Regions from separate parts of the Pseudomonas sp. SJZ080 genome, predicted to be linked through region 1. Evidence: predicted binding sites of a transcription regulator. Region 1 holds the regulator's gene; each other region holds the start of a gene.
What was found. The regulator FliA, encoded in region 1, starts transcription of late flagellar genes. The targets are predictions, from matches to a motif close to CTAAAGTTTNNNNNNNNNNNGCCGNTAA.
Positions count from the first base shown of each region.

Region 1 (10,243 bases):
CAGCCTGCGCGAACTGATGGAAGTACAACTCGGCTCTCTGGCCTGGAACCAGCTGCAAGGCAGCCGTCCGGCCCAGGCCAACCTTTGGCGTCGTCTGCAGCGCATCGGTTTGTCCGGCCCGTTGTCCCGTGATCTGCTGGAAATGATTACCGGCATTGACGAACCCCGTCAGGCCTGGCGCATGTTGCTGGCGCACCTGGCGCGGATGATCGCCACACCGGAAGTCGAGCCACTGGAAGAGGGCGGTGTGATTGCCATGGTCGGTCCTGCCGGCATGGGCAAGACCACCACGCTGGCCAAGCTCGCGGCCCGTTACGTGCTCAAGTACGGCGCGCAGAACATCGCGCTGGTCAGCATGGACAGCTACCGTATCGGCGCTCAGGAACAACTCAAGACCCTGGGCCGGATCCTCAACGTGTCGGTCACCCACGTCGACCCGGGCCAGTCCCTGGTGCAGGCGCTGGATCCGTTGCTGCGCAAGCGTGTGGTGCTGATAGATACCGCCGGTCTTCAGGCCAGCGATCCGGCACTGCGCATGCAGCTCGAAAGCCTGGCCGGTCGTGGCATCAAATCAAAAAATTATCTGGTTCTGGCAACCACCAGCCAGAAACAGGTTCTAACCGCCGCTTATCACAGTTACAAGCGCTGCGGGCTCGCTGGCTGCATCCTGACTAAACTGGATGAAACGGCAAGCCTTGGCGAGGTGTTGAGCCTGGCAATCAGTCATGAATTGCCGGTGGCTTACCTGACCGATGGACCGCGGATTCCGGATGATTTGCATCTGCCGCGTCGTCATCAGCTGGTGAGCCGCGCCGTCAGCGTGCAAATGCAGGAAGAACCCAGCGAAGAAGCCATGGCTGACATGTTCGCTGATATTTACCACAGTCCGACCAAGCAGGTTGGCTGAGGTATTAATGAACAGTTTTTGTACCTACATCGATGGTCTGCCATGCATTGTTCCGTTTGTGAACGCGCAGCCAGTAATGTGGCCTCCGTCTATGCAAGACAAGGTAAAGAAATAACATGGGCAGCATGCATCCCGTACAGGTGATCGCGGTGACCGGCGGCAAAGGTGGCGTCGGGAAGACTAACGTGTCAGTGAACTTGTCCCTGGCTCTAGCTGAGCTCGGCCGGCGCGTCATGCTGCTGGACGCCGATCTGGGGCTGGCGAACGTCGACGTCCTGCTGGGGCTGACACCCAAACGTACCCTGGCCGATGTCATCGAAGGCCGCTGTGAGCTGCGCGACGTGTTGTTGCAGGGGCCCGGCGGTATCCGCATCGTCCCGGCGGCGTCCGGCACTCAGAGCATGGTGCATCTGAGCCCGGCGCAACACGCCGGCCTGATCCAGGCGTTCAGCGATATCGGCGACAACCTCGACGTTCTGGTGATCGACACCGCTGCGGGCATTGGTGACTCGGTAGTCAGTTTCGTTCGCGCCGCGCAGGAAGTCCTGCTGGTGGTCTGCGACGAGCCGACCTCGATCACCGACGCCTATGCACTGATCAAACTGCTGAACCGCGATTACGGCATGAACCGCTTCCGCGTCCTCGCCAACATGGCCCAGAGCCCGCAGGAAGGGCGCAACCTGTTCGCCAAGTTGACCAAGGTCACGGATCGCTTCCTCGACGTCGCCTTACAATACGTCGGTGCGGTGCCGTACGACGAAAGCGTGCGCAAGGCCGTTCAGAAGCAGCGCGCGGTTTATGAAGCTTTCCCGCGTTCCAAGTGTTCCCTGGCCTTCAAGGCCATCGCACAAAAGGTCGATACCTGGCCGCTGCCTGCCAACCCGCGTGGGCACCTGGAGTTTTTCGTCGAGCGCCTCGTGCAACAAACGGCAGGACCCGTGCTATGACAGCCAGCGGTTATAACCTCTACAAGAAGTCGGCGCGTGACGCGCAGTACGAGCTGATCGAGCGTTACGCGCCACTGGTCAAACGCATTGCTTACCACTTGCTGGCGCGATTGCCAGCCAGTGTTCAGGTCGAAGACCTGATCCAGGCCGGCATGATCGGCCTGCTTGAAGTATCGACCAAATACGACGCTAGCAAAGGCGCGAGTTTCGAGACGTACGCGGGCATTCGAATCCGCGGCGCGATGCTCGATGAAGTCCGCAAGGGGGACTGGGCGCCACGTTCGGTCCACCGCAATACCCGCATGGTCAGCGACGCAATTCGCTCGATTGAAGCTAAAACCGGCCGTGACGCTAAAGATCACGAAGTTGCGGCCGAACTCCAATTGAGTCTCGACGATTACTACGGGATTTTGAACGACACCCTGGGCAGCCGGTTATTCAGTTTCGACGATCTGTTGCAGGACGGCGAACACGAAGGGCTGCACGAGGATGGCGCGAGTGCTCATCTCGAGCCGTCACGCGATCTGGAAGATGAACGCTTCCAGGCGGCGCTGGCGGACGCGATTGCCAATTTGCCGGAGCGTGAGCGACTGGTGTTGGCGCTGTACTACGACGAAGAGTTGAATCTCAAGGAAATCGGTGAGGTCCTGGGGGTCAGCGAATCTCGGGTCAGCCAGTTACACAGCCAGTGCGCGGCCCGTTTGCGGGGGCGTTTGGGGGAGTGGCGAGCGCGCTGAAGGCAGTGTGGGGACACTGCGAACGTGGCTGGTGTGGTGTTGAACTGCGCCGGTCTCGATCTGTTGTGCTCCAGACAGTCATTGAGTGCTTTGCCGGATTGATTGAAATGGCGCGTCCAGGTGCTGGGCGCGTTTAAGACTGCTTGGAGGTCGAATTGGACAAGAACATGAAAATCCTCATCGTTGATGACTTCTCAACGATGCGGCGGATCATAAAAAACCTGTTGCGTGACCTTGGGTTCACCAACACGGTCGAGGCTGACGATGGCATTACTGCCATTCCGGTTCTCAACAGCGGGAGCATCGACTTTCTGGTAACGGACTGGAACATGCCTGGCATGACCGGTATCGATCTGCTGCGTCACGTGCGCGCCGATGAAAAGCTCAAGCACCTGCCAGTGCTGATGGTGACTGCTGAAGCCAAGCGCGAGCAGATCATCGAAGCGGCCCAGGCCGGTGTTAACGGCTATGTGGTCAAACCCTTCACGGCCCAGGCGTTAAAAGAAAAAATCGAGAAGATTTTCGAACGCATCGGTTGAGAAACTGCGCCACGGGGGAGCTATGGACCAAAACGAATCTTCACAGGGCGATTTTGAATCGACCCTGAAAAAACACGCAGTCGAACTGGTCGAAAGCCTTGAAAAAGGCAAGTTTGGCGACGCTGTGCAACTGATCCATGAGCTCAATCAGACCCGTGACCGTGGCCTGTATCAGGAAGTGGGCAAGCTCACCCGCGAGCTGCACAGCGCGATCGTCAATTTCCAGATTGACCCGCACATGCCGCAAGCCGAGGAAGTGTCCCAGATCACAGATGCCACCGAGCGACTGGGCTACGTTGTCAAGCTGACAGAGGCCGCAGCCAACCGCACCATGGACCTGGTCGAAAACTCTACGCCATTGGTCAACAGCCTGAGCGATGAAGCCCAGGCGCTGAGCACGGATTGGGGGCGGTTCATGCGTCGCGAAGTCGGGGCTGAAGAGTTTCGCGAGCTGGCACGGCGTGTCGACGGTTTCCTGACACGCAGCAGCGCGGACAACCGCGCGGTGTCGAGCAACCTCAACGACATTCTGCTCGCTCAGGATTACCAGGACCTCACAGGTCAAGTGATCAAGCGTGTGACCCAGTTGGTCACCGAAGTTGAAAGCAACCTGCTCAAGCTCGTGCTTATGGCCAGTCAGGTGGACCGCTTTGCGGGCATCGAACATGACCGTGAAGCGATGCTTGCTGAAAAAGATCCGCAAAAACATCTCTCTCAGGGTGAAGGTCCGCAGATTCATGCCGATAAAAGAGAAGACGTTGTGTCCGGTCAGGACGATGTGGACGATTTGCTATCCAGCCTAGGGTTTTAGAATTTTAGGTATTTTAGGTTTTTAGACCTGTAGGAGCACACCCTTAATGAGCTTCGGCGCCGATGAAGAGATCCTTCAGGATTTCCTGGTTGAGGCCGGCGAGATTCTAGAGCAACTGTCCGAACAGCTGGTCGAACTTGAAAGCCGACCGGATGATGCGGACTTGCTCAATGCAATTTTTCGCGGTTTTCACACTGTAAAAGGGGGCGCCGGCTTCCTCCAGCTCAACGAGCTGGTGGAGTGCTGTCACATCGCCGAGAACGTGTTCGACATCCTGCGCAAGGGTGAACGTCGCGTCGACTCGGAGTTGATGGACGTGGTTCTCGAAGCGCTGGACGCGGTGAACAGCATGTTCAGCGAAGTCCGCGAGCGCAGCCCGATCACGGCTGCCACGCCTGAATTGCTCGCGGCCCTGGCCCGTCTGGCCGAGCCGCAAACCGCCGATGAAGCCGCACCTGTGGCTCAAGTGGCGGAAGAGCCGGCTGTCGAAGCCGAATCAGGCGACATCACCGATAACGAATTCGAACAACTGCTGGACTCGCTGAACGCCGTCAAGGCTCAGGCCGAGGCTCCGACAGCTGCTCCGCTGCCAGCCGGCGATGCCGCTGCCAGCGACGAAATCACCGACGCAGAATTCGAGTCGTTGCTCGATCAACTGCACGGCAAAGGTCAGTTCGCCGTCGACGCGGTGGCAGCTCCTGCTGCACCCGCCGCACCGGCTGCCCCGAAAGCGGCAGGCGACAGTTCCGACATTACCGACGACGAGTTCGAAGCGCTGCTCGATCAGCTGCACGGCAAGGGCAACTTTGCCGTCGACGCGCTGGAGTCGGCCATTGCTTCGGCCCCGGTCGCCGCTGTGCCTGGCGCCAAAGCGGCCGGCAGTGATCTGATCTCGGATCACGAGTTCGAATCGCTGCTCGACGAATTGCACGGTAAAGGCAAATTCACTGAAGTCGGCACCGGTTCCGCCGCTTCTTCGGTAGCGGCACCCGTTGCCAAAGCCCCGGCACCTGTCGCCAAGGCGCCCGAGCCTAAAGCCGAAGCGCCGAAGCCTGCTGCCGCTGCTGCACCGGCGCCAGCCCGTGCACCGGCTGCGCCACCGGCGGAAAAGCCGGCCAGCGAAGCCGAGACCACCGTGCGGGTCGACACCGCGCGTCTCGACGAAATCATGAACATGGTTGGCGAATTGGTACTGGTGCGTAACCGCCTGGTTCGCCTGGGCGCCAACAGCGCCGATGAGGCCATGTCCAAGGCCGTGTCGAACCTCGACGTGGTCACCGCCGACCTGCAAACCGCGGTCATGAAGACCCGGATGCAACCGATCAAGAAGGTCTTCGGGCGCTTCCCGCGCCTGGTTCGCGACCTGGCTCGCCAGCTCAAGAAAGAGATCAACCTGGAGCTGGTCGGCGAAGAAACCGACCTCGACAAGAACCTTGTCGAGGCACTGGCCGACCCGCTGGTCCACTTGGTGCGCAACTCGGTCGACCACGGTATCGAAGAGCCGGCTGATCGTGAAGCGATGGGCAAACCGCGAAGCGGCAAAGTGATTTTGTCCGCTGAACAGGAAGGCGACCACATCCTGCTGTCCATCTCCGACGACGGCAAGGGCATGGACGCCGATGTGTTGCGCGGCATCGCGGTCAAGAAAGGTCTGATGGACAAGGATGCGGCGGACCGGCTCAGTGAGTCTGACTGCTTCAACCTGATCTTCGCACCGGGTTTTTCGACCAAAACCGAGATCTCCGACGTGTCGGGTCGTGGCGTGGGCATGGACGTGGTGAAAACCAAGATCGCCCAGCTCAACGGCACCATCAACATCTACTCGACCAAGGGCAAAGGCTCGAAGATCGTCATCAAGGTGCCGTTGACCCTGGCGATCATGCCGACGCTGATGGTCATGCTCGGCAACCAGGCGTTTGCGTTCCCGCTGGTGAACGTCAACGAGATCTTCCACCTCGACCTGTCGCGCACCAACGTGGTGGACGGTCAGGAAGTGGTGATCGTGCGGGACAAGGCGCTGCCACTGTTCTACCTCAAACGCTGGCTGGTCAGCTCCGCTGCTCACGAAGAGCAGCGCGAAGGCCATGTGGTGATCCTTTCGGTAGGCACCCAGCGGATCGGCTTCGTCGTCGATCAACTGGTCGGCCAGGAAGAAGTGGTCATCAAGCCATTGGGCAAAATGCTCCAGGGAACCCCGGGCATGTCCGGCGCCACCATCACCGGTGACGGCCGCATTGCGCTGATTCTCGATGTTCCGAGCATGCTCAAGCGTTACGCCGCACGGCGTATTTGATTCTGGGGGAGCGGGGCGACTGAGCCTCGCCCCCGCCTAACGGAGTGTTTATGGTAGTCAAGGTCCTGGTGGTGGACGATTCGGGGTTTTTCCGCCGCCGCGTCTCGGAAATTCTTTCAGCGGATTCGAATATCCAGGTTGTCGGCACGGCAACCAACGGAAAAGAGGCGATCGATCAGGCGCTGGCCCTCAAGCCGGACGTGATCACCATGGACTACGAGATGCCGATGATGGATGGCATCACGGCAGTGCGGCACATCATGCAGCGCTGCCCGACCCCGGTGTTGATGTTCTCCTCGCTGACGCACGAAGGCGCCCGGGTCACTCTGGATGCACTGGATGCCGGCGCGGTGGATTTCCTGCCGAAGAATTTCGAAGACATCTCGCGCAATCCCGAGAAGGTCAAGCAACTGCTGTGCGAGAAGATTCTCAGCATTTCGCGCAGTAACCGTCGTGTCAGCGCTTACAGCGCGCCGGCACCGGCGCCGGTCTCGACGCCAGCCCCGTCCCCCGCACCTTCCAGCGTCAGCAGTCATGGCAGCAACGTCCCTGCACGTCCGGCACCGATCCCGGCCCGTGCACCTGCGCACGCACCGTCGTCGCCGGCGCCGAAGCGCAAAGCCTACAAGCTGGTTGCCATCGGCACTTCCACCGGTGGCCCGGTTGCCCTGCAGCGCGTATTGACGCAATTGCCGGCCAATTTCCCTGCCCCGATCGTGCTGATCCAGCACATGCCGGCGGCGTTCACCAAAGCCTTCGCCGAACGTCTGGACAAGCTCTGCCGCATCAGCGTCAAGGAAGCCGAGGATGGCGACATCCTGCGTCCGGGCCTGGCGTTGCTGGCACCGGGTGGCAAGCAAATGATGATCGATGGCCGTGGCGCGGTGAAAATCCTGCCGGGCGACGAGCGTCTGAACTACAAGCCGTGCGTGGACATCACCTTCGGTTCGGCGGCCAAGTCCTACGGTGACAAAGTTCTGGCGGTCGTACTGACCGGCATGGGCGCCGATGGCCGTGAAGGTGCGCGTCTGCTCAAGCAGGGCGGCAGCTCGATCTGGGCTCAGGATGAAGCCAGCTGCGTGATCTACGGCATGCCGATGGCCATCGTCAAAGCCGAACTCGCCGATGCGGTGTACGGTCTCGACGACATAGGCAAGCACCTGGTCGAGGCGTGTATCTGATGGATGTACTCAGCCTTATCGGGATCATCATGGCGTTTGTCGCCATCATTGGCGGCAACTACCTTGAAGGTGGTCACCTCGGCGCACTGGCCAACGGCCCGGCGGCGTTGATCGTACTCGGCGGGACCGTCGGTGCGGCGCTGCTGCAATCGCCGATGAGCGCCTTCAAGCGCGCCATGCAGATTCTCGGCTGGATCCTGTTCCCGCCTCGCGTGGACCTGGCTGGCGGCGTCGACCGCGTGGTGAACTGGAGCCTGACCGCTCGCAAGGAGGGTCTGCTCGGTCTGGAAGGTGTGGCCGACGCCGAACCCGACGCCTACTCGCGCAAAGGCCTGCAACTGCTGGTCGACGGCGCCGAGCCGGAAGCGATTCGCAGCATTCTGGAAGTGGATTTCTACACCCAGGAAAGCCGCGACATCGAAGCCGCCAAAGTCTTCGAAAGCATGGGCGGCTATGCGCCGACCATCGGCATCATCGGTGCGGTGATGGGCCTGATCCACGTCATGGGCAACCTGGCCGATCCGTCGCAACTGGGCAGCGGCATTGCCGTGGCCTTCGTCGCCACCATCTACGGCGTGGCCAGTGCCAACCTGGTGCTGCTGCCGATCGCCGCCAAACTCAAATCCGTTGCATTGCGCCAGTCGCGTTATCGCGAAATGTTGTTGGAAGGCATTCTGTCGATCGCCGAAGGTGAAAACCCTCGCTCTATTGAGTTGAAGCTTCAGGGCTTCATGGATTGATGGGGGTAATGGACTATGGCTCGTCGTCGACAACCTGAAGAACATGTAAACCATGAACGCTGGCTCGTTTCCTATGCCGACTTCATTACGTTGCTGTTCGCCTTTTTCGTGGTGATGTACTCGATCTCTTCGATCAACGAAGGCAAGTACAAGATCATTTCGCAAGCGTTGATCGGCGTGTTCACCGATTCGGATCGGGCGCTCAAGCCGATCCCCATCGGTGAAGAGCGTCCGAAAACCGTGACCCCGGCCAAGCCGCTGGTCAAGGACAGCGAGCAAGTCGACGCTGGTATTTCCGGGGCCAGTGATCCGCTGAAAAGCATCGCCGATGACATCAGTGCCGCGTTCGGCGACTTGATCAGCTCCAATCAGATGACCGTTCGCGGTAACGAGCTGTGGGTCGAGATCGAACTCAATTCCAGCCTGTTGTTCGGCAGTGGCGATGCCATGCCCAGCGACATGGCGTTCAACATCATCGATAAAGTCGCAGCGATCCTGAAGCCGTTCGACAACCCGATTCACGTCGAAGGGTTCACCGACGATCAACCGATCCGCACCGCGCAGTACCCGACCAACTGGGAACTGTCCTCGGCGCGTTCGGCGAGCATCGTGCGCATGCTGGCGATGCAGGGTGTGAATCCGGGCCGGCTGGCGTCGGTGGGCTATGGCGAATTCCAGCCGGTGGCCAACAACGCCACGGCAGAGGGCAGGGCGCGCAACCGTCGCGTGGTGCTGGTCGTGTCACGAAATCTCGATGTACGTCGCAGCCTCACCGGCACCGGAACCGCCCATGCGCAACCGGATGCCGCGTTGAAGCGTGCTGGCACACAAACTGCACCTGCACCGGTCAAGTCGCCGGGACGAGAGAACGCCGTCAATTCTCCGTCACCCGCATTAATACGTTGAGCTATTTCCCGGTCGACCCGACCGGGTGGAACAATCCGAATGAGAGTCTGGGCCGTTGCCAATCAAAAGGGTGGTGTTGGTAAAACCACTTCCTCCATCGCTTTAGCCGGGTTGCTGGCCGAGGCGGGCAAGCGCGTGGTCGTGGTCGATCTGGACCCCCACGGCTCGATGACCAGCTACTTCGGTTACGATCCCGACAGCCTGGAACACAGCAGCTACGACCTGTTCCTGCACAAGGGCAGCGTGCCGCAAGGCTTGCCCGGTCAGTTGCTGTTACCCACCAGTCACGCGAGTATTTCCCTGTTGCCGTCGAGCACTGCGCTGGCGACGCTTGAGCGTCAGTCGCCGGGCCAGAGTGGTTTGGGCCTGGTGATTGCCAAGAGCCTGGCGCAACTGTGGCAGGACTTCGATTACGCCGTAATCGACAGCCCGCCGTTGCTCGGTGTGCTGATGGTCAATGCCTTGGCGGCCAGTCAGCAATTGGTGATTCCGGTGCAGACCGAGCACCTGGCGGTCAAAGGCCTGGAGCGCATGGTCAACACCCTGGCGATGATCAACCGCTCACGCAAACAGCCACTGGCATTCAGCATCGTGCCGACCCTGTTTGATCGGCGCACCCAGGCGTCTCTCGGGACCTTGCGGGTATTGCGCGACAAGTACCCTGAAGAAATCTGGCAAGGCTACATCCCGGTTGACACGCGTTTGCGCGATGCCAGCCGTGCCGGCGTGACGCCTTCGCAATTCGACGGCAAGAGCCGCGGCGTGATGGCCTACCGCGCGCTGCTCAAGCACATGCTGACCCAGCAATCCGTTGCGCAGGTGGCGTGAGATGAATCGCCCGGTAAAAATCACTTCCCGTCCACAACTTGCGCTCCAGTCTTATCTGGACAGCTTGCTGATGGACGCGACCGAAGAGTTGCCGCCGGAAATCGAAGCGATCCCCGAGGTGGTCGAGGTTGAAGCGGCGCTGGACGAGTTCCAGGCTGCGGTGCTTGAAGAGCAGGCGCGTGATGCACAGAAACCGGCTGAGAAACCGGCGGCCGTTGTCGCACCGGTCGCAGCACCTGTGGTGAAGGCCCCGGTGGCACTGATCGAGGCGCCGGCGCCGGTTTTGGCCCCCGTCTCCACCATCGCGCCGCTGCTGCAAGCCCTGGTGCCGCCGATCGTCGAAGTTCATTTGCC
Region 1 covers NZ_VIUK01000005.1:267,791-278,033, forward strand. The annotation lists gene flhF (flagellar biosynthesis protein FlhF) at 1-907, shown strand, start outside; gene fleN (flagellar synthesis regulator FleN) at 1,024-1,854, shown strand; gene fliA (RNA polymerase sigma factor FliA) at 1,851-2,591, shown strand; gene FBY04_RS10185 (chemotaxis response regulator CheY) at 2,759-3,130, shown strand; gene FBY04_RS10190 (protein phosphatase CheZ) at 3,153-3,941, shown strand; gene FBY04_RS10195 (chemotaxis protein CheA) at 3,988-6,234, shown strand; gene FBY04_RS10200 (chemotaxis response regulator protein-glutamate methylesterase) at 6,285-7,415, shown strand; gene FBY04_RS10205 (flagellar motor protein) at 7,415-8,155, shown strand; gene motD (flagellar motor protein MotD) at 8,171-9,061, shown strand; gene FBY04_RS10215 (ParA family protein) at 9,101-9,889, shown strand; gene FBY04_RS10220 (CheW domain-containing protein) at 9,891-10,243, shown strand, end outside.

Region 2 (10,243 bases), on a different contig from region 1:
TCTTTCTGGCGGTCTTTTCAAGGAAAGCGCAAATCGAGGCGCTATGCTCGACAGCGTTCGAAGTCGTTCTGGAGTTCTGTCATGAAACAGGTCCATCACTCAGCGGCCGCCGGTTACAAAACGGCTGCCGACACTTACGTTCGTGGTCGTCCGGATTATCCGCCGCAAGTGGCCGGCTGGCTGACAGGCGCATTGGGTTTGAACGCGGATAAATCCGTGGTCGATCTGGGCGCCGGGACTGGCAAGTTCACCGGTCGGCTGGTGGCGACCGGGGCGCAGGTGATTGCCGTGGAACCGGTGCCGCAGATGCTCGAAAAATTATTGGACGCCTGGCCTGATGTATTGGCGGTAAGCGGCACGGCCACGGACCTGCCGCTGCCGGATGCGTCGGTGGATGTGGTGATCTGCGCCCAGGCCTTCCACTGGTTTGCCAGCGACGAAGCCCTGACTGAAATTGCCCGGGTGCTCAAACCTGGCGGCAAGCTGGGGCTGGTGTGGAACCTGCGCGACACTCGCGTGAGCTGGGTGCCCAAACTGGATGCGATCGTCAATGCACTGGAGGGCGATACGCCGCGTTTCTACACCGGAGCCTGGCGTCGGGCTTTTCCGCATGCCGCGTTCGGGCCGCTGCAGGAGCAGCAGTTCAGCCATGAGCATACGGGCTCGCCGGAAGACGTGATTTTCAACCGCGTGCGCTCCACCAGCTTCGTCTCGGCATTGCCGGCAGTCGAGCGGGCGAAGGTGGATGAGCAGATGCGGGCGTTGATTGATGCCGTGCCTGAGCTGCGGGGCAAGGATGTGGTGACGGTGCCGTATGTGACGGCGGCGTTTGTGGCGGTGAAAGTCAGTTAGATCGGTGGAGAACAGTGTGGGAGCGGGCTTGCTCGCGAAAGCGGTGGATCAGCCAACATCATTGTTGAATGACACACTGCTTTCGCGAGCACGCCCGCTCCCACAGGGGGGATGTGTCAACCCAACAACCGAATCGGTTTGTCGGCAGACCAGGCCTGAATATCCTCGATCATCTGCGAAAAGAACTGATGGTAATTCTGCTGGCTGACATACCCGACATGCGGCGTCGCCAACACATTTTCCAACGTTCTGAACGGGTGATGAGCCGGTAAGGGTTCCTGCTCGAACACATCCAGCGCCGCCCCGGCGAGGCGCTTTTTCTGCAGTGCCTTGATCAGCGCCGCTTCATCGACAATCGGCCCGCGTGCGGTGTTGACCAGCAGTGCTGTTGGCTTCATCCAGTCCAGCGCCTGCGCGTCGACCAATCCGCGGCTGCGGTCGCTGAGCACCAGATGCACGGACAGCACGTCGGCCTGTTCGAACAGTTCCTGTTTGCTCACATAGGTCACGCCGGCTGCGGCAGCGCGTTCGGCGGTCAGGTTCTCACTCCAGGCAATTACCCGCATACCGAACGCCTGACCGAACTGCGCGACCCGCTGGCCGATGCTGCCCAAACCGAGAATCGCCAGGGTCTTGCCGTGCAGGTCGCCTCCCAGACCTTGTTGCCAAAGTCCTGCGCGCAGGGCATTGGCTTCCACCACGAGGTTGCGGGTCGCGGCCATGATCAACGCCCAGGTCAGTTCCGGCGCGGCGTGTTTGTAGCTGTCGGTGCCACTGACCTGAATGCCGAGGGCTGCAGCGGCTTTGAGGTCGAGCGCAGCGTTGCGCATGCCACCGGTGACCAGCAGTTTGAGTTTCGGTAGCCGGCGCAGCAAATCCTCGTCGAACCGGGTGCGTTCGCGCATCACGCAGATCACTTCGAACTCGCCCAGGCGTACGGCCAGCGTCTCGTTGTCAGCCGGGTAATCGTGGATAAAATCAACCTGACCAATGGCGTCCAGCGCCGACCAGTCCACGACATTGCGTGCCACATCCTGCCAGTCATCGATTACCGCGATCTGCACTGCCATCAGCCTTACCTCATCAACGAACGGGGTTGGTTTTGTTCAGCCAGGCGAGGAGGGCCTGGTGGAATTTCTCGGGTTCTTCCATTTGCGGCGCATGGCCCATGCCGGGGAACTCGACCAGCGTCGACCGGGGGATCAGCTTCGCGACTTGTTTGCCGAGCACGCCGTAGTGACCGATTTTCGCCTTGACCTCGGGCGAAGCGATGTCGCTGCCGATGGCCGTGGTATCGGACGTGCCGATCAGCAACAGCGTCGGCATCTTCAGGTCCTTGAACTCGTAGTACACCGGCTGGGTGAAGATCATGTCGTAGATCAGCGCCGAGTTCCACGCCACTTGCTTGTGTCCGGGTCCTTTGTTCAGGCCGGCGAGCATGTCCACCCAGCGATCGAATTCGGGTTTCCAGCGACCGCCGTAGTAAGTGTTGCGTTCATAGGTACGGATGCCATCGGCGGTCAGTTTCAGCTCACGTTCATGCCATTGATCCACCGTGCGATAGGGCACGCCCAGGGCTTTCCAGTCTTCCAGGCCGATAGGGTTGACCAAGGCCAGTTGTTCAACCTGCTCGGGATATTGCAGTGCATAACGGGTCGCGAGCATGCCGCCGGTGGAATGGCCGAGCAGGGTCGCTTTCTGGATGCCGAGGGCTTTGAGCAGTTGTTGGGTGTTGGTCGCCAGTTGCTGGAAACTGTACTGGTAGTTGTCCGGTTTGCTGGAGGTGCAGAAGCCGATCTGGTCGGGGGCGATGACCCGGTAACCAGCGTCGCTCAAGGCCTTGATCGACGTGTCCCAGGTGGCACCGCAGAAATTCTTGCCGTGCATGAGCACAATGCTGTGTCCGTTGGCCTTGCCATGGGCGGCGACGTCCATGTAGCCCATTTGCAGGGATTTGCCCTGGGACTCAAAGGCGAAATGCTTGACTGTGTAGGGATACTCGAAGCCTTGCAGCTCCGGTCCGTATTCCGGGCCTTCGGCAGCGATGACGGGCAGTGCGGCGGTCAGCAGCAGGCTGGGAAGCCAACGGGAGCGGGCGAGGGGCATGGGTAAACTCCACAGGAAATCGGCCGATGCTGGATCGACATGATTAGGGCGACATTAAACACAGGCAATCACGGCGAATGATCGTTCAACTCATCCAGCCCAGCGTCGCCAGGGCCAGTACGCCATAGCGAGCGCCTTTGGCGAGGGTCACGATCACAAGGAAGCGCCCGAGCGGCTCGCGCATCACCCCGGCGACCAGGGTCAGCGGATCACCGATAACGGGCACCCAACTCAGCAACAATGACCAATGGCCGTAGCGCTGATAATGAACCCTGGCCTTTTCGAGATGCTGCGGGCTGACCGGAAACCAGCGCCGGTCGCGAAACCGCTCGATACCGCGCCCCAGCCACCAGTTGAATAGCGAACCGAGGACATTGCCCAAGGTCGCGACCGCCAGCAGCGACCAGAGCCAATACTGCTCGCTGAGCAACAACCCCACCAGCAGTGCTTCGGATTGCAATGGCAACAGGGTCGCCGCACCGAACGCGGCGAAGAACAGGCCGATGTACGCACCGAACATCAATGGGCTGGGTAGTCCGCCACCACCACATCAGTGCCGTCCTTTTTCAGGCCGATGACCTGATAAGCATCGCTCATGCCGTCCATTTCCATGCCCGGTGAACCCATCGGCATGCCGGGGGCCGCCACACCCAACAGATCATTGCGCTTGCTCAGGGCCAGCACCTGATCGGCCGGGACATGGCCTTCGACGAACTTGCCATTGATCAAACCGGTGTGGCAGGACGCCAGGCGTGGTGGCACGCCGTGCTGTTGCTTGAATTCGCTCATGTTGGTTTCAACGTGATCCTCGACCTTGAAACCGTTGGCCTCCAGGTGGCTGATCCATTTTTTGCAGCAGCCGCAGTTGGCGTCACGGTGGACTTCAATCGGGATCAGGTCGGCGGCCTGGGCCAGGGAAGAAATGAACAGGGCGCTCAGGGCGACCAGACGCAGATGGGTTCGCATGGAGGGATCTCGACTCGGATGGCGGTCAAAAAAAGAGGCATTCTGACTATTTTAGCCGGTAAAGAGCGGCGAGATTGTTTCGAATTAATGCTGAGCTTGTGGCTGATTCTATGTTGCACAGGCTTTGGCGGGTGGAGAAAATCAACAGCATACGCGCCCTCTGTAGGAGCCGGCTTGCTGGCGATGGCGGCGGGTCAGTCGATATGTCTAGCGACTGAACGGTCGCCATCGCCAGCAAGCCGGCGCCTACAGTGACTCGCCGTCATCACCACAACAATGGATGTGTACACAAAAGTCTTGCGCTCGCCCTCAGCTAATCAGCGGACTTTGAAGCGTCCCATGATCGCGCTGACGCGTGTGTTGGCCTCAAGCAACTGCCGGGTATTGAGCTCGCTCGCCTGACCGCTTTTCACCAGTTCATCCACCATGTGGCGGATTTGCACCATGCTGCGGTTGATCTCCTCCGTCACCGCGCTTTGCTGTTCGGCGGCGGTGGCGATCTGGGTGCTGAGGCTGTTGATGTGGCTGACGGAGCCGGCCATTTCATCCAGCCCGGTGTTGACCCGCGCCGTGGCATCGGCCGCCGACTGGCAGCTGGCCTGGGTGTTTTCCATTGCGCTGACCGACGAACTGACGCCTTGGGTCAGGCGCGTGAGCATCTCGTTGATTTCCGAGGTGCTGGCCTGGGTGCGGGCGGCGAGGGCGCGGACCTCATCGGCCACCACCGCGAAACCGCGACCTTGTTCACCGGCGCGAGCGGCTTCGATGGCGGCGTTCAGCGCCAGCAGGTTGGTTTGCCCGGCGATGGCACCGATCACCCCGAGAATCTCGGTGATGCGTTGCGCGTCCTGCTGCATGCTTTCGACTTTGTGCGTGGCGCTGGCCACTTCGTCGATCAGGGCTATCACACTGCTGGAGGCTTCGCCCACGACCACCCGCGAACGGTCGGCGTTTGCGTTGGCGCGTTGGGTGAAAGCTGCGGTTTCGGCTGCATTCTGCGCCACGCTTTCGGCGGTGGAACTCATCTCAGTGATGGCGGTGACGGTCTGGTCGGTTTCCGAGGCGTGACGTACCAGAATCTGACTGGTGTGCGCCGACGTGCGTTGCAGGTTGTCGAGGCTGGACGCCATGGCGCCGGTGGCCTGGGTGACTTCACCGATCATGTTTTGCAGGTACGCGATGAAGGCGTTGACCGAGTGGCCGATGGCACCCAGTTCATCTTCGGCGCGGATGGTGATGCGTTTGGTCAGGTCGGCGTCACCGGCAGACAGCGCGTCGATATTGGCCTTCAGGGCTTTCATGCGCTGGACCAACTGGCGGATCGCGTAGATTTGCAGCAACACCAGCAGGATCACCATCGGGATCTGCAGCAGGCTCAGGGTACTGAGCACATCGTCACGCTGGGCGGTGATCAGCCTGGTCGGCAGGGCGGTGGCAAGGAACCACGGCGTACCTTCGATCGGGCGCATGAAAAAGGTGCTGCCTTCGCCGTTGTTGTCGAATTCGACGCGCTGAGCCTGATCGCGGTTTTGCAGGCCAGCCTTCACTTGACCGGCGAACGGCGAATTGCCGGCCAGTTCACTGATGTTCTTCAGCACGATCGGCCCGCTGATGCGCGAGCTGTTGCTGATGATCTTGCCGTCGGCTTCGACGATCAGCATTTCGGCGCCGAGGTCTTTTTCCTTGCGTGCCACCAGATCGTTGAAGAAGCCCAGGGTCACGTCGATGGTCGACACGCCATACGCTGCGCCGTTTTTCTGAATGGCCATGGCGCAGTTGGTACGTGGCTCGGCGCTGGCGTCATCTTTATAAGCCGCCGCCCAGGCGCATTGTCCGCGCGGGGTTTGCATGCCGCCCTTGTACCAGGTCTGGTCGTAATAGTTGGGCGCGGCGTCGCTGTTCCAGAACGTATTCACCGCCAGCTTGCCCGAGGCATCGCGGTGCCAGAAGGTGCTGAATTTGTTGCGCCCGGCTTCACGCTGGCCGGGCAGGGGCCAGATGCCGCCGCCGAAGACTTTCAGTTCGCCGTACTGATCGACCAGCCCCGGCAGAACGGTGTCGATGGCGGCGCTGTCGAGCAGAGGAATGGTCTGGGTGATGCTGCGTTGTTGTGCCTGAACCTTGTTCAGTTCGCCCTGGATCTGCTCGGCGACTTCAGCGATGCGATTGAGGGCCACTTGTTCTTCGGTGTGGCGCAGTTTCGGCGCGACCAACTGGCTGATCCCGACCACAGTGAGAATGGAAAGCAGCAGAATGAACAGGACCAGAAACAGTGTGTAGCGGGCCTGAATGGTGCGGAATACGGGCATGGAGCCGGGTCCTTTTTAGCAGCGTTCTTATTGGAATATTTCGGCGCTTCAAAGGGCTATCGGCCTGCAGATGTCGAGCTTTAGGTACGAACGTGCAAGATTGGGGCGGGGTGACGAGCGGTAGAGGGGGCTGGCCCGTTCAGATCACCGAACGGGCCAGTTGCAGATCAACGGTCAAGCAACTTCATGACTTCTTCCGGGTAACGCAAACCGGCGGTGGCGTTCGCCGGGAAGATGGCTTCCAGCGCGTGCAACTCTTCGCGGCTGAGTTTGACCTCGAGCGCCGCCACGTTCTCTTCCAGATACCGGCGCTGTTTGGTCCCCGGAATCGGGATCAGGTAATCACCCTGAGCCAGGACCCACGCCAGCGCAAGTTGGCCCGCCGTCACGCCTTTTTCTGCCGCCAGGTCCTGAACCTGCTGCACCAGCATCAGGTTTTTCGCGAAGTTATCGCCCTGAAAACGGGGGCTGAAACGGCGGTAGTCATCTGCCGCAAAATCATCGGCGCTTTTCAGTGCGCCGGTCAGAAACCCCCGGCCCAACGGGCTGTAAGGCACAAAGGCGATACCCAGCCGCTGACACGTGGCCAGACAGCCGTTTTCTTCCTGGTCACGGCTCCACAACGAGTACTCGCTTTGCAGCGCGCTGATCGGATGGACCTTGTTCGCCCGTTCCAGCGTCGCCGCCGATGCCTCGCTCAATCCCAGGTAACGCACCTTGCCGGCCTTTACCAGTTCGGCCATGGCGCCGATGGTTTCCTCGATGGCCACTTGCGGGTCGATACGGTGCTGGTAATACAAATCCAGTGTCTCGACGCCGAGGCGCTTGAGGGTGCCGTCGATGGAGGTGCGAATGTAGTCCGGTCGGCCGTTGACCCCGCGGGCCGTTGAATCTTGCGGGTCGCGCACGATGCCGAACTTGCTCGCCAGAAACACTTGATCGCGCTTGCCGACGATGGCCTTGCCGATCAGCTCTTCATTGGTATGCGGGCCGTACATGTCGGCGGTGTCGAGCAGATTGATGCCCAGTTCCAGCGCCCGGTGCAGGGTGGCCGTGGCCTCGCGGGTGTCGACGCCTGTCGTGTAGAAATCGGTCATGCCCATGCAGCCCAGACCGATTGCACTGACCTGTGGACCGTTCTTGCCCAGTTGACGTGTTTGCATGAAATCAGCTCCCTGTGAATGTGAAGCCCATTGTCGGTCTCGACAGAAATGAGATAAACCGGCTAAAACTGCTATCACTATTCATGATTTCTAAATAATTAGCCGGGGCAGACCACAATGGATCGTTTCAACGCCATGCGCGTGTTCACCCGAATCGTCGAGCTGGGCGGCTTTGCCAAAGCGGCGGACAGCCTGCAGATTCCCCGCGCCTCGGTGACCATTCTGATCAAGCAACTGGAAAGCCACCTGGGGGTGCAACTGCTGCAGCGCACCACGCGGCAGATCAGCCTGACCCTCGACGGCGCTGCCTATTACCCTCGCTGCGTGCGGTTGCTGGCGGACCTTGAGGAAACCGAAGCCGTGTTCTCTGCGGCGCGGCACAACCCCAAAGGTCTGTTACGCGTGGACATGCCCGCGGGCATAGGGCGTTTGGTGGTGATTCCGGCATTGCCGCAATTCACCGCCCGCTATCCCTTGATCGAAGTGGAAATCGGTTTGAATGACCGGCCTGTCGACCTGATTCGCGAAGGTGTCGATTGCGTGTTGCGCGGCGGCGCGGCGCTCGATGACTCACTGGTGGCGCGGCCGCTGGTGATGCTGGACCAGGTGACCTGCGCCAGCCCCGACTATTTGCAGCGTCACGGCACGCCACACGGTTTGGCCGATCTGGCGGGGCATCAAATGGTGGAGTACGTCGCCAGCAACGGCAAACGCTACGGGCTGGAATTTGTCGTCGATGGCCAGCAACAACCGGTCAATTTGCCCAGGCATGTCTCGGTCAACAGTGCCGATGGGTATCTGGCGGCGTGCGAGGCCGGATATGGGTTGGTGCAGGCGCCGTACTATCACGTGGCCCGGCGTATCAGGGAGGGGGATTTGATCGAAGTGCTGAGGGACTTGCCGCCACCGGGGATGCCGTTGACGGCGCTTTATCCTCCTCACCGTCAGTTGTCGCGGCGGGTACGGGTGTTCGTTGACTGGATGATCGAGCTTTGCGCGCAGCCGGGAAATGACTTTTTCAGGGATCAGTCAGCGCGCTGAAAAACCTCAGCGATGCTGGTAGTAACCGGGTCCGCCACGGCCGTCGTAATGGTGGCCGCCGTGCCAGCCGCCGTGGGGAAAAATAATGCAGCCGCTCAGGGAAAGCAGGGCAAGCAGGGGAATCAGCAGTGTGATTCGACGGAACATTTCAAAATCCTCATGGTTATCGCCGCTATGAAGCCAAAAGGCTTCATCGGCTGTAACATGAGACCCCGTTTGCAGCGCCGCATCCCCGAAAAACGGTAGGGGCTTGGCATGCATCCGGATACAAACCGGATACATTTTCCAGGTTCACGTTCAGGCTTATGTTTAAGCTTTTTGTTTAAGGAAAAGGGCAATGACCCAGTCGCAACGTTTGAAATACTCGATTCTGATCTCCCTGGTGGTGCTGGGGATCATGTTTGGCCTTTCGTATTTGCAGAATGCCGGGGTCATCAGCGAAAAGCTGTTTCAGTACATCGCCATTGGCGTGGCGGTGATCGTGGTGGTGATCAATGGCGTGATGCGCCGCAAGGTCAAACCCTGAACGACGCCCGCCGGTACCATTACTCGCCGTGTAGAACGGCGGCAGCCTGCGGATGCAGGCTGTAGCTCTTGTCCGCGTTCAGCGTAATCACGCCTTCGCTGCACAAACGCTTCAACACTTCGCGCACACTGAGAAAGGACAGGGGAATATCCAGCTCCAGCAGGTGGCTGTGCACACCGCGCACCCCCAGGCTGCGGTCGCTGTCGGCGGCGGTCAGCAAGGCATCGATGACTTTCAGGCGGATCAGGCTGGTGCGCAGGCCAAAGCTCTTGAGCAGAATCCGGATCCGTTCGTTGCCGTGACGTTCGGTGCGCTGAGTGAACAGGCCCGAGCTCAGGGAAGTGCCCATTGGCGCAGTACTACCGTCCGTTGGCAGTTGCGAGTTGTACATGCAAAAACTCCTTTTCAGAGCCTGAACCGGAAAGATGTGTTGGGTGCTCTTACCAATAAGACGTACGAGCTACTCAAATCATGAAGGCTCAGATGTAGAAATTTTGTCGCCATCACGTCAGAAGCTTGTAAACCCGCGCAGAAACGCCCTTTAGCGCCCTAAATTTTTTTCCTGAATTTCGTTCCCTTGTAGGAGCGAGCTTGCTCGCGATGGACGTTCACGATGACGCGTAATGCCTGGGTGAACGCGTTGCCCCTACGTCCATCGCGAGCAAGCTCGCTCCTACATAGGCATATGGCATCAGGAGCGAGTGTGATTATTACCAGGCAATTAACCCGATTGAGCCTTGCCGCTGTGTTGGTGGGCTTGAGTCTTGCGGCAAACGCGCGCAGCCAGCCGGACCCGGCGACGGCCGATATCCGCCGGACCAGCTTCGGCGTGCCGCACATTCGCGCTGAAAACGAGCGTGGTCTGGGCTATGGCATCGGCTACGCCTACGCTCAGGACAATTTGTGCCTGTTGGCCAACGAAATCACCACGGTGAACGGCGAACGTTCACGGTACTTCGGCCCGGAGCAGTTCACGGTCGAAGAACGCGAAAACCAGGTCAGCGATGTCTTCTTCAACTGGCTGAATACACCGCAAGCCGTCTCTGCGTTTTGGCAGGCACAAACGCCGGAAGTCCGCGACCTCATTGAAGGGTATGTGGCGGGTTACAACCGTTCGCTGACGGAACGTCGCGCACAAGGTTTGCCGCAGCAATGCCAGGGCGAGTGGGTGCGGGACATCACCGCCCAGGACCTGGTCAAGTTGACCCGTCGCCTGCTGGTCGAAGGCGGCGTCGGGCAGTTTGCCGAAGCACTGGCCGGCGCCACGCCGCCCAAAGCCG
Region 2 covers NZ_VIUK01000002.1:28,887-39,129, reverse strand. The annotation lists gene FBY04_RS02635 (class I SAM-dependent methyltransferase) at 82-852, shown strand; gene FBY04_RS02625 (D-2-hydroxyacid dehydrogenase family protein) at 969-1,922, opposite strand; gene FBY04_RS02620 (alpha/beta fold hydrolase) at 1,936-2,958, opposite strand; gene FBY04_RS02615 (YqaA family protein) at 3,044-3,478, opposite strand; gene FBY04_RS02610 (DUF411 domain-containing protein) at 3,478-3,924, opposite strand; gene FBY04_RS02605 (methyl-accepting chemotaxis protein) at 4,242-6,233, opposite strand; gene FBY04_RS02600 (aldo/keto reductase) at 6,401-7,396, opposite strand; gene FBY04_RS02595 (LysR family transcriptional regulator) at 7,514-8,437, shown strand; gene FBY04_RS32285 (hypothetical protein) at 8,444-8,584, opposite strand; gene FBY04_RS02590 (hypothetical protein) at 8,775-8,963, shown strand; gene FBY04_RS02585 (fe2+ zn2+ uptake regulation protein) at 8,983-9,354, opposite strand; gene FBY04_RS02580 (acylase) at 9,667-10,243, shown strand, end outside.
Region 2: FBY04_RS02605 (methyl-accepting chemotaxis protein) is a predicted target of FliA. The motif match lies at 6,290-6,317, and genes of this name have one in related genera.

Region 3 (10,243 bases), on a different contig from region 1:
ACACCGAAGTCAGGAACGGGTTGGGCCGAATGAAATCGTCGAGCACCTGTTGACCGGCATACGGCGAGCCGCGCACTTCGGCGCGCGACGGGAAACCATCGCCATCGATGTGCACCGTCGCGATTCGGCGACCGTTTTCCGTGGTGGTGTCCGGACGTGGCTGCACCGGCAGACGCAGGCTCGCCTGGAGGAACGCGAACGGATCAAGGATCCAGCGACTGCGCTCATTGTTGGTTTCAAGGATGTAAGGTGCGAGCGCCAGACCGCCCCACTCGCCAACAGCCACCGGAGCAAATGTCTGGCCGCCCGCACCGGTCAGCACCACTGCGGCCTTGGGTCCGTTGGGCATTAAAGACACTGAGCTCAGGTCACGGGATCTTGGCTGCACTGGCGCTTCGAACGCACCGATCAGCGACTTGTCCTGATAAGTGATGCTCAAGGCTTGAGTGCCTGCTGGGGGCGAGAGAGTCAACCCCAGGCGCTTGAGTAAAACCTTATCCTCAATCGGCAGGCTGGCGAAAAAGGCCACCGGCACCTTTTCGTCGAGACGCTTGCCGATCCACCGATTAAAGCCAGGGCTGTCTTGCGGCGGACCACTGCCCATCCAGGTCACGATGCCAGCGTACAAACCACTGAAACGATGCTCAGGCAAATCGTCGGCGGCCAGATAATCGATCCGATAGCCGAGGTATTCAAGCAAACCACCCAGCAGGGTGTGACCGGCGTTGGTGGTCAGATCGCCTTCGCGCGGGTCGTAAACCAGTGCGATGCGTCGCGGCTGGATTTCGATGTTGCTGATGCCGATAGAGTCCAGTTCCGGGGTGCTGATGAATGGAATGTACCCCTCGTCGCGCAGACGCTTGGCCAGCTTGCGCGCTTCGTCACGACGCTCAGGTGGCAAGTAATCGATCGCCACCAGCGGGATGCCTTTGGCACGCAACGGCTGCAACTCGCCCAGCAGCCACTGGCGATCGGCCTCCGGCACCGGACGATAACGCTTGGCGGCAGCATCCCAGCCGGCATACATGGATTCAAAGGCTACCGCTGCCGCGACACCCTCAAGCTCGGGCAACACTTCAAATCCGCGATTGAAAAACAGTTTCAGCGTCGGCTGACGCTTGTGCAGTTCGCGCAGCAGACTGGCGAGGGCGACCCGTTGCGCTTCCCGTGAGGCTTGCGGCAACAATTGAAAACTGTCGAGGGTGTCGAGAAACAGACCGTCATAACCTTCTGCCTGCAACGCCTTTGCGCGGCCGAGCAAATACTCGCGCCAGGCCGGCGTGGTGAGGTCCATGACCTGACTGTTCCAGGAGTCGTTTCGCACCGGGCTGACCGCATCACGCAACCCCGCCTTGTCGATGGCCGCCTTGTTGCCATCGAATTCGCCCACCGACACATAAGCGAACGGATGGCTGCCCAGCTTGCGCAAGGTTTTGACATCGCTCGCCGTCATATGCCCCGGCTCGACCACAGCCCAATCGAACTGAGCCAGCTCGGGCAATGGGGGCTGGTCGGCGTACCAAAAAACCACGCTGGAAGGTGACGGCAATGCTGAAGCCTGGACGGCTGGTCCGCTCACGAAAAGTGCCAGTGCCGCCAGCAGCCGCTTGGCAATCGCGCGGGCACGCGTCCTGCGAAAAACGATTTCCATAATTCACTCTTGAAATGACTGAACCGATACTACTCAACGTCGGACATGAGGAGCGGGCGGGTTACAAGCTACGTAAAAGCTGCGCTAAACCGTTGCCGATCGAGGTCGGTGCCGGGAGCTTGAAACGCTCCAGCAAGCGAGCGTTATTGGCGCGCGAATGGCGTATGTCGCCTTGACGCGGAGCCTGATAATTCACCGTCAAAGGATTGCTGGTGGCGCTCCCCAACTCGGTGATCAGGTCGTTGAGGCTGGTGGAACGACCCAGCCCGACATTCACCGCGCCGGGGCTCGGCTCGCTCGCTTCCACTGCTTGCACGAGAATGCTCACCAGGTCTTCAACGTAAACGAAATCACGGGTCTGTTCGCCATCGCCGAAAATCGCCACTGGCTGCTGCGCCATGGCCCGCTCGGTGAAAATGCTGATCACGCCGGAGTACGGCGACGAAGGATCCTGGCGCGGGCCGAAGATATTGAAGAACCTCAGGATCACTGGCTCCAGGCCATGTTCACGGCGATAGAAGTCCAGGTAATACTCGCTGGCCAGTTTGTCGCTGGCATAAGGAGTGAGCGGGGACTTGGGGGTGTCCTCGTCAATCGCCGAGCCTTCGCCATTGTTGCCATAGATGGCCGCGCTGGAAGCGAATACCACGCGTTTGATCCCGGACTTCAACATGTGCTCGCACACGTTGAGCGTGCCGACGAAGTTGCTTTGATGGGTGCCGACCGGATCATCTACCGACGCTTGTACCGAGGCCACCGCCGCCAGATGCACGACTGCGGTGCAATCACGCATGGCCTGTTCTACAGCAACACCGTCCGCCACATCGCCGACAACGAGGTTCAGATTGGCATTACCTACCGGCAGATTGCCGACCTTTCCGGTCGACAAATTATCCAGTACGCGAACCTTGTAGCCTTTGCCAAGCAAAGCTTCCACAAGGTGTGACCCAATAAACCCTGCACCGCCGGTAACCAGTATTCGCCCATCAAGCATGAAGTTTCTTCCTGAAGATTCAAACGGACACGTCATATGTAACGTCCGCAAAAACGGTAGCTCAGTAGATCATTGATCGAGGATGATGGCATTTAGCCCATCACTCTCGAGACTGCGACATCGCCCGAATCTCGAAGGTTCAACATCATGGATGGGGCTTGTCGTACCAACGTCGATTTTATGGCGCTAGGCCACTAACGCGGCGCCGATAATGTGAGATCGAGAGGATACTGTCAATAGTTTGTCTCATATCTCGTCGCTCGGTGAACACTCATGAAAAATCGCCATTTAATTGACGACATTTAATAAATACACGTCAACATACAACGACTCATGCGACACCGCTCCTGTCGGCACCCTGCCGAGCGTCGCGACCGTGGAACGCCAAGCCGAGCCCAGGACATCTTTCCAGAAACAGCTCGGCTGGCACCCCGCGTCAGACGATGAAAGCCTGATCCAGGCTGATCGCATTTTCATCAAACACGGCTACGCGCCATCGCCAGAACCATAGACTATCTATCCGGTTTGCAAGTGGAACGCGTGCTGGTGTGCGGTCTTCAGACCGAGACTTGCTGCCTGGCGGCGGGGTTTGCGTCGTTCGACGCAGGGCTGCAACCGACGTTGATCACAGACCTGACGGCAAGGTCATCGCAGGACCGGTCGGGGGCAATGGGTGTAATGCTTAGGGAGCATCATTTCAGGCATACGGTGATGTCGGGGGAGTTGCACAGGATTTAGCGTCGGATGCTGTTCATCTCCACGCTACATCTTGACGCCAATGTCCTGAGCGCTCTCGGTTGTGGTCAGCGCTTTTTTTGAATGGGAATGCATATCCAACGACTCTACAGAAGGTTTCACTTTGTATGACCTACTGTTGAGTGGATAAAAAGCCAATAATCGTTCGCAGCGCTAAAAGCGTGGAAGGCCTTTGCGCCACATGAATTTTTCTTCACCACCCTGCACCTCGCCAACCGGTACATTGCCCTCGCTCATTCAAGAAACTACGGTTTGCCCGCCCTCCCGCGGGCTTTTTTTTGCCTTCAGGAAAGGCTGGTCGACTGGATTAAAACCACCGGCGATTCGTGCTTTTGCAGCACCGGCAGCTCCAGGCGCGCTCGCCCGTAAAACGCCAACGCGGTCAGCAAACACGCGAGCCACACGAAGATCCCGGCCCAGAAGGTATGGGACATGTAGTGCCAGCCTTGCAAAACCCGTGTCGTGCCGTAGACGAAACCGAGCAGCAGCGAGCCGTACATCAGCGCTTTCGAATAGCGCCAGCGATAACGGCGAGCAACAAAGTACAGCGCAAGCATGGTGAACCCGCCCGAAGCGTGCCCGCCCGGCCAGCAGCGGCCATCGCCGGCTTCCCTGAACAGCTGGAAGTTGCTGTACCACTCCATGTGGGCAATTTTCCCGCCGTAGAGGGTCGTTTCAATCGGGCAATACACGCTGGTGTGCGACTTGAGGAAATGAATCACGCCGGTGCAAATGGCAAACGCGAACACCACAAACAGAAAATCCCGACGATGGTCGTGGGCAAATCGCAGCACCGGGGCAGCCTTGCTCTGCTCCAGGAAACGACTCAGACGCGGATACTTTTGCGGGTTGATCAGCGGCCAGACAAACGACAGCATCGCGCCGATCAAGGCGATTTCAGCGGTCCAGTTCGGAATGATGCGCGCCCACTTGTGGGTGAGCTTTTCAAAGAAGTGAACCTGATCGAGCGGAAAGGTCTGGGTCACCGGATCAAAAAACAGATTGCTGAACGCGATGTCGATTTTTGTCATGTCGAACAACAGGAAAACCGCGGCTGCGCAGGCCAGCGGAATACCGAAGTTAAGGCAGTAAAAGCGCATAGACATACTCATCGGCTGCTCACCGAGCGCCAGTCGGAAGCTTCGATGAACCCGAGCATTTTCGGTACCTGTGGTGTTGCGGCGGAGATAAACAAAGAGGCGCCGTAGCCTAGGGTGGCCGCCGGTAACTTGAGGTCTTTCTCAATCTGCGCCATGCATTCGCTGTGAGTCACCAGAATCAGATTGCGACCCGCCACTTTGTGCGCCAGGGCATCGCGCAGCATCGTGCCCTTGCAGCTGATCAACCAGTCTTCATTGGCAGCAACCTTGTTGAACATATAGCTGGCGGTCTGTGCAGTACGAATCATCGGGCTGTTGTAGATGTCTGCCTTGTCCAGCCCCAACTGTTCGAACTGCGCACCGACACTCACCGCAACGCTGCGGGCGCGATCGGTAATGCCGTCATTGCCAGTCAGACACGCGGCCTTGGAGTGATCGCAGCGCTCGACATGACGCACCAGCACAATCAGGTCGCCCTTGGCCCAACCGGTCAGTAACGCCTGGGCGCCGGCCACATTGCCGTGGGCCAGGTCTGGCACAGCGGCAGGCCGCAACAGCCAGACCGTCAGCGGAACCACCAGCAGCACGGAGGCCAGCACCACCGCAGTATTTCGATAGCGGGCAAAACGGCTCAGATCAATCGAGCGCGTTACCCCGAACAGACTCAGTCTCAGTTCCACATCAGGCCGCCTCACCGGCATGCATCACTTGATTCGATGCCGCGAGGGTAGAGAGCCTGGCGTTGGCGAGGGGTGAAACCGATGTGAAAAAAAGCTTAAACCGCCCTCCAAAACCTTGTTACACATCGCTCCGACAAAATCCTTTCAGCTCTCGTGATTGCTGCCGATACAGACCTGCTACATATCCTTGGCTACCAAAAACAACAATCTTCCAGCCAACCGACGACCTAAAGCGCAACGTTCCTGGAGGAATTTGATGAATAGCTGGTTCGGCAACATCAGTGTGAACATGAAACTGGGCCTGGGGTTTGGCCTGGTCCTGGCACTGACCTGCGTCCTCGCCCTGACTGGCTGGACAAGCCTGGGCGGCCTGATTGACCGCAGCAACTGGATGAGCGACATCACCCAGCTCAATGCCGGCCTGACCAAACTGCGCGTGGTTCGCCTGCAATACATGCTGACCAACGGCGACGAAACCGCCGCACAGAACGTGCAGACCACCCTTGACGCATTCTCTGCCCAGCAACAAGCACTGCTGGTGAAATTCAAGAGTCCGGAAAACCTCAAGCTGCTCAATGAGCAAGGCACTGTCATCGAGGCCTACAAGACGTCCCTGAACAAAATGCGCAGCGCCTACCGCACCGGTAACAGCGCCCGCGACACCATGGGTGCCAACGCGGAAACTGCCAACACGCTGATCAACGCCATCAGCACCCATGTGCAGCAAATGCCACTGAGCGACCAGCGCTTCGAACAGTTCCAGGCCATCACGGCCGCCAGGGAAGCGTTCCTGCTGGCACGCTACGAAGTGCGTGGCTACACCGCAACCACCAACGCCGAGACCGAGCAGAAAGCCGTCGGCCAACTGGACGCAGCCATCGCCAGCCTGAAACAGCTGAATGTGTATTTCGCCGACACGCAGCTGGACGCCCTGCGTCAGCTGGAAACGGCGTTGAGCAATTACCGCAGCGCTTTGCAGGCCTATAAAACCGCGAGCAGCGATGCGGTGCAGGCACGCAAGGAAATGACTGACCAGGGCGCCGCCATCGTAACCCTCAGCGAGCAGCTGTATCAGATCCAGCTCGACCGCCGTGACGCCGAAAGCGCACAAGCGCGCACCCTGCAACTGATCAGCACCTTGCTGGCGTTGCTGGTGGGCGTCATTGCCGCCGTGATCATCACCCGTCAGATCACCGGCCCGCTGCGCGACACGTTGGCCGTGGTTGAACGTATCGCCAGCGGCGACCTGTCCCAGGACGTCAAGGTGACTCGCCGCGACGAACTCGGTGTGTTGCAGCAAGGCATCGCGCGCATGGGCGTGACTCTGCGCGACTTGATCAGCGGCATCCGCGACGGCGTGACCCAGATCGCCAGCGCTGCCGAAGAACTGTCGGCCGTGACCGGGCAAACCAGCGCCGGCGTGAACAGCCAGAAGATCGAGACCGATCAGGTGGCGACCGCCATGCACGAGATGACCGCCACCGTTCAGGAAGTCGCGCGCAACGCCGAAGAAGCTTCGCAAGCCGCGGCCGCCGCTGACGGCGAAGCCCGCGAAGGCGACAAAGTGGTCAACGAAGCCATCGCCCAGATCGAACGCCTGGCCAGCGAGGTGGCGCGGTCCACCGAAGCCATGAGCGTGCTGCAACAGGAAAGCGACAAGATCGGCAGCGTCATGGACGTGATCAAGGCCGTGGCCGAACAGACCAACCTGCTGGCGCTCAACGCAGCGATCGAAGCGGCCCGCGCCGGTGAAGCCGGTCGAGGTTTTGCCGTGGTGGCGGACGAAGTCCGTGGCCTGGCCCAGCGCACGCAAAAATCCACCGAGGAAATCGAAGGCCTGGTGGCCGGTCTGCAAAACGGCACGCAACAAGTGTCGACGGTGATGAACAACAGCCGCGCCCTCACCGACAGCAGCGTCGCCCTGACCCGCAAGGCCGGTGTGTCACTGGAAAACATCACCCGCACGGTGTCCAACATCCAGTCGATGAACCAGCAGATCGCTGCCGCCGCCGAACAGCAAAGCGCCGTGGCCGAAGAGATCAGCCGCAGCATCATCAACGTACGCGACGTGTCCGAACAGACCGCCGCCGCCAGCGATGAAACCGCTAAATCCAGTGTTGAACTCGCACGGTTGGGTAATCAGTTGCAGATGATGGTCAGCCACTTCCGCGTCTGACATTCACTTTGCGGTGAGTGAAGGTCCGTTCGCGAGCAAGCCCGCTCCCACATTGTTCTGCGTCGTTCCACGGTTAAGTGGTCGACGCCGATCCAATGTGGGAGCGGGCTTGCTCGCGAAGGCTATCTACCCAACAACCGAGAGATTCGGTGTTAACCCAGTCTCAAACACTAATCGCATTGGTAAACACCAACCGATTCCCGAACGGGTCGGCAATCGTCATGTCCTGGCTGCCCCATGGCATTGCCTGAATCTGCGGGTGCGAAAACGTGTATTCCTTGGCCAGCAATTGCTGCTGAAACGCCTCCAGCTCATCCGTCTCGACGCGCAACGCCGAACCGGGTGTGCTGTCACCGTGATGCTCTGACAAATGCAGCACGCATTCACCCCGGGAGACTTGCAGGTACAGCGGAAAATCCGGCTCGAAACGGTGCTGCCAGTCGATCTTGAAACCGAGGAAGTCGACGTAGAACTCCACGGCTTTATTTTCGTCGAAAATCCGCAGGATCGGGGTGGTTTTACCGAAGCTCATGGAGTTGCTCCCAGACTGGAAAGGCCCAGAGTGTAGCTGGGCTAGTGTCAGCGCTTCGGCTTGGCGACGGCTTTCTTTAATCGCAATGTGCCACCATGTGAAACAGTTCAAAAGATCAATGAAAACCCGCGCGCAAATCCCCTTCCCGCGCCAGAAACCGACCTTCCCTTCTGCCGTTCGCCTGGCCTTCGCTGTAACTCAACACACCGTTGACCCACACACCGTCGATGCCTTCCGCCGCGCGTTGCGGATCATTGAAATCCGCGACATCGCGAATGGTCGCAGGATCGAACAACACCAGATCCGCCCAATGCCCTTCACGGATTTCGCCCCGTTCCTTCAAGCCGAATCGCCCCGCGGACAACCCGGTCATTTTGTGCACCGCCGTGTGCAACGGAAACAGCCCGACATCGCGACTGAAATGTCCGAGCACCCGTGGGAATGCGCCCCACAGGCGCGGATGCGGAAACGGGTCTTCCGGCAGTCCGTCAGAGCCGACCATCGACAGCGGATGCGCGAGGATGCTTCTTACGTCGTTCTCATCCATTCCGTAGTACACCGCGCCGGCCGGTTGCAGTCGACGAGCGGCATCAAGCAGCGGCACGCCCCATTCGGCAGCGATGTCCATCAGGTCGCGACCGCCCAGTTCCGGGTGCGGCGTCGACCAGGTAATAGTGATGCGGTGAGCATCGGTGACTTGCTTGAGGTCCAGGGTCGAAGAACTCGCCGCGTAGGGATAACAATCGCAGCCCACCGGGTGGGTTTTCGCCGCCTCTTCGAGCGATGCCAACAGTTGCGGACTGCGTCCCCAGTTACCCGCGCCGGCACATTTGAGGTGGGAAATGATCACCGGTGATTTCGCGTGGCGACCAATCTGGAAAGCCTCGTCCATGGCTTCCAGCACCGGCTCGAATTCGCTGCGCAAATGGGTGGTGTACACCGCACCGAATGCCGTCAGTTCTTCGGTCAGTTGCATCACTTCATCGGTGGACGCCGAGTAGGCACTGGCGTACGCCAGGCCTGTGGATAAACCCAACGCGCCCGCTTCAAGGCTTTCGCGCAGTTGCTCGCGCATCGCGCTGATTTCATCCGGCATGGCCGTGCGGAACAGGTCGTCGAGGTGATTGCTGCGCAACGCGGTATGCCCCACCAGTGCGGCGACATTCAGCGTGGTGTTCGCTGCTTCGACCGCCGCGCGATAGTCGCTGAATGTCGGATAAACAAAGGCCGCCGAGGTGCCAAGCAGGTTCATCGGGTCTGGCGGATCACCTTTGAGACTCACCGGCGAAGCGCTGATCCCGCAGTTGCCCACAATGACAGTGGTCACGCCCTGGCTGAGCTTGGGCAGCATCTGCGGCTGGCGGATCACCACCGTGTCGTCGTGGGTGTGCACATCGATGAAACCCGGCGCCAGTACGCGACCAGCGGCGTCGATTTCTTCGGTAGCGCTGGCGTCGTGCAAGTCGCCGATGCGCTCGATGCGACCGTTCAGAATCGCCACGTCGGCGGGGTAACCGGGGGTGTTGCTGCCATCGATAATCAGGGCGTTGCGAATCAGCGTGTCGTACATCATGTCAGTCTCCCAGCGGCAAGTGATCGTCGCCGCCGCGGTAATCGTCCAGGGCGAGCTTGATCCGCCGCAGACGTTCTTGATTGTCTTCAGGATTGGCCAGCGCCAGCTCGGTGGCAAGCACGTCGATGGCCAGCAGCATGCCGTAGCGCGCCGCTGTGGGTTTGTAGATGAACGAGGTTTCGACGCCTTGCAGCGGCAGCAACACATCGGCCAATTGCGCCAGCGGGGAGTCGGCCCGGGTGATGGCGAGAATGCGTGCACCGTAGCTGCGCGCCAGCTCGATGGCTTCGAGTAACTCAGGGGTGATGCCGGTCAGCGAGCAAACAATCACCGCGTGTTCGGGGCCGAGGCTGGCAGCGGTGACGCGCATCATCACCGGGTCGTGGCACGCAGAAATCGGGTAGCCGAATCGCACCAGCCGCACCTGCAGTTCATCGCTGCACAAGGTCGAGCAACCGCCCATGCCGAACGCATGAATCATCCGCGCCTTGCCCAGCAGTTTCACTGCATCAGCGAAACGCGACTCGTCGAATGCCGACAGATGCTGGCGCAAAGTGGACTCGATATCACCGACGATCTGCCCGTAGAACGCCGACTGATCGGGTGTGCCCGCCGGGTCGAGAAAGCGGCTGCCGACGCCGCTGGCCTGAGCCAGTTGCAGACGCAAGTCGCGCAAATCGCGGCAACCCACGGTGCGGGCGAAGCGCGACAGCGTGGCGGTGCTGACTTCCGCTCTCAGCGCCAGCTCGTCGAGGCTGGCGGCAGAGGCAAATCCTACGTC
Region 3 covers NZ_VIUK01000003.1:490,729-500,971, forward strand. The annotation lists gene FBY04_RS07055 (bifunctional glycoside hydrolase 114/ polysaccharide deacetylase family protein) at 1-1,651, opposite strand, end outside; gene FBY04_RS07060 (NAD-dependent epimerase/dehydratase family protein) at 1,713-2,645, opposite strand; partial or broken gene FBY04_RS07065 (isochorismatase family protein) at 2,989-3,383, shown strand; gene FBY04_RS07070 (phosphatase PAP2 family protein) at 3,686-4,507, opposite strand; gene FBY04_RS07075 (histidine phosphatase family protein) at 4,510-5,181, opposite strand; gene FBY04_RS07080 (methyl-accepting chemotaxis protein) at 5,438-7,357, shown strand; gene FBY04_RS07085 (glyoxalase superfamily protein) at 7,521-7,889, opposite strand; gene FBY04_RS07090 (amidohydrolase family protein) at 8,005-9,462, opposite strand; gene FBY04_RS07095 (MurR/RpiR family transcriptional regulator) at 9,464-10,243, opposite strand, start outside.
Region 3: FBY04_RS07080 (methyl-accepting chemotaxis protein) is a predicted target of FliA. The motif match lies at 5,324-5,351, and genes of this name have one in related genera.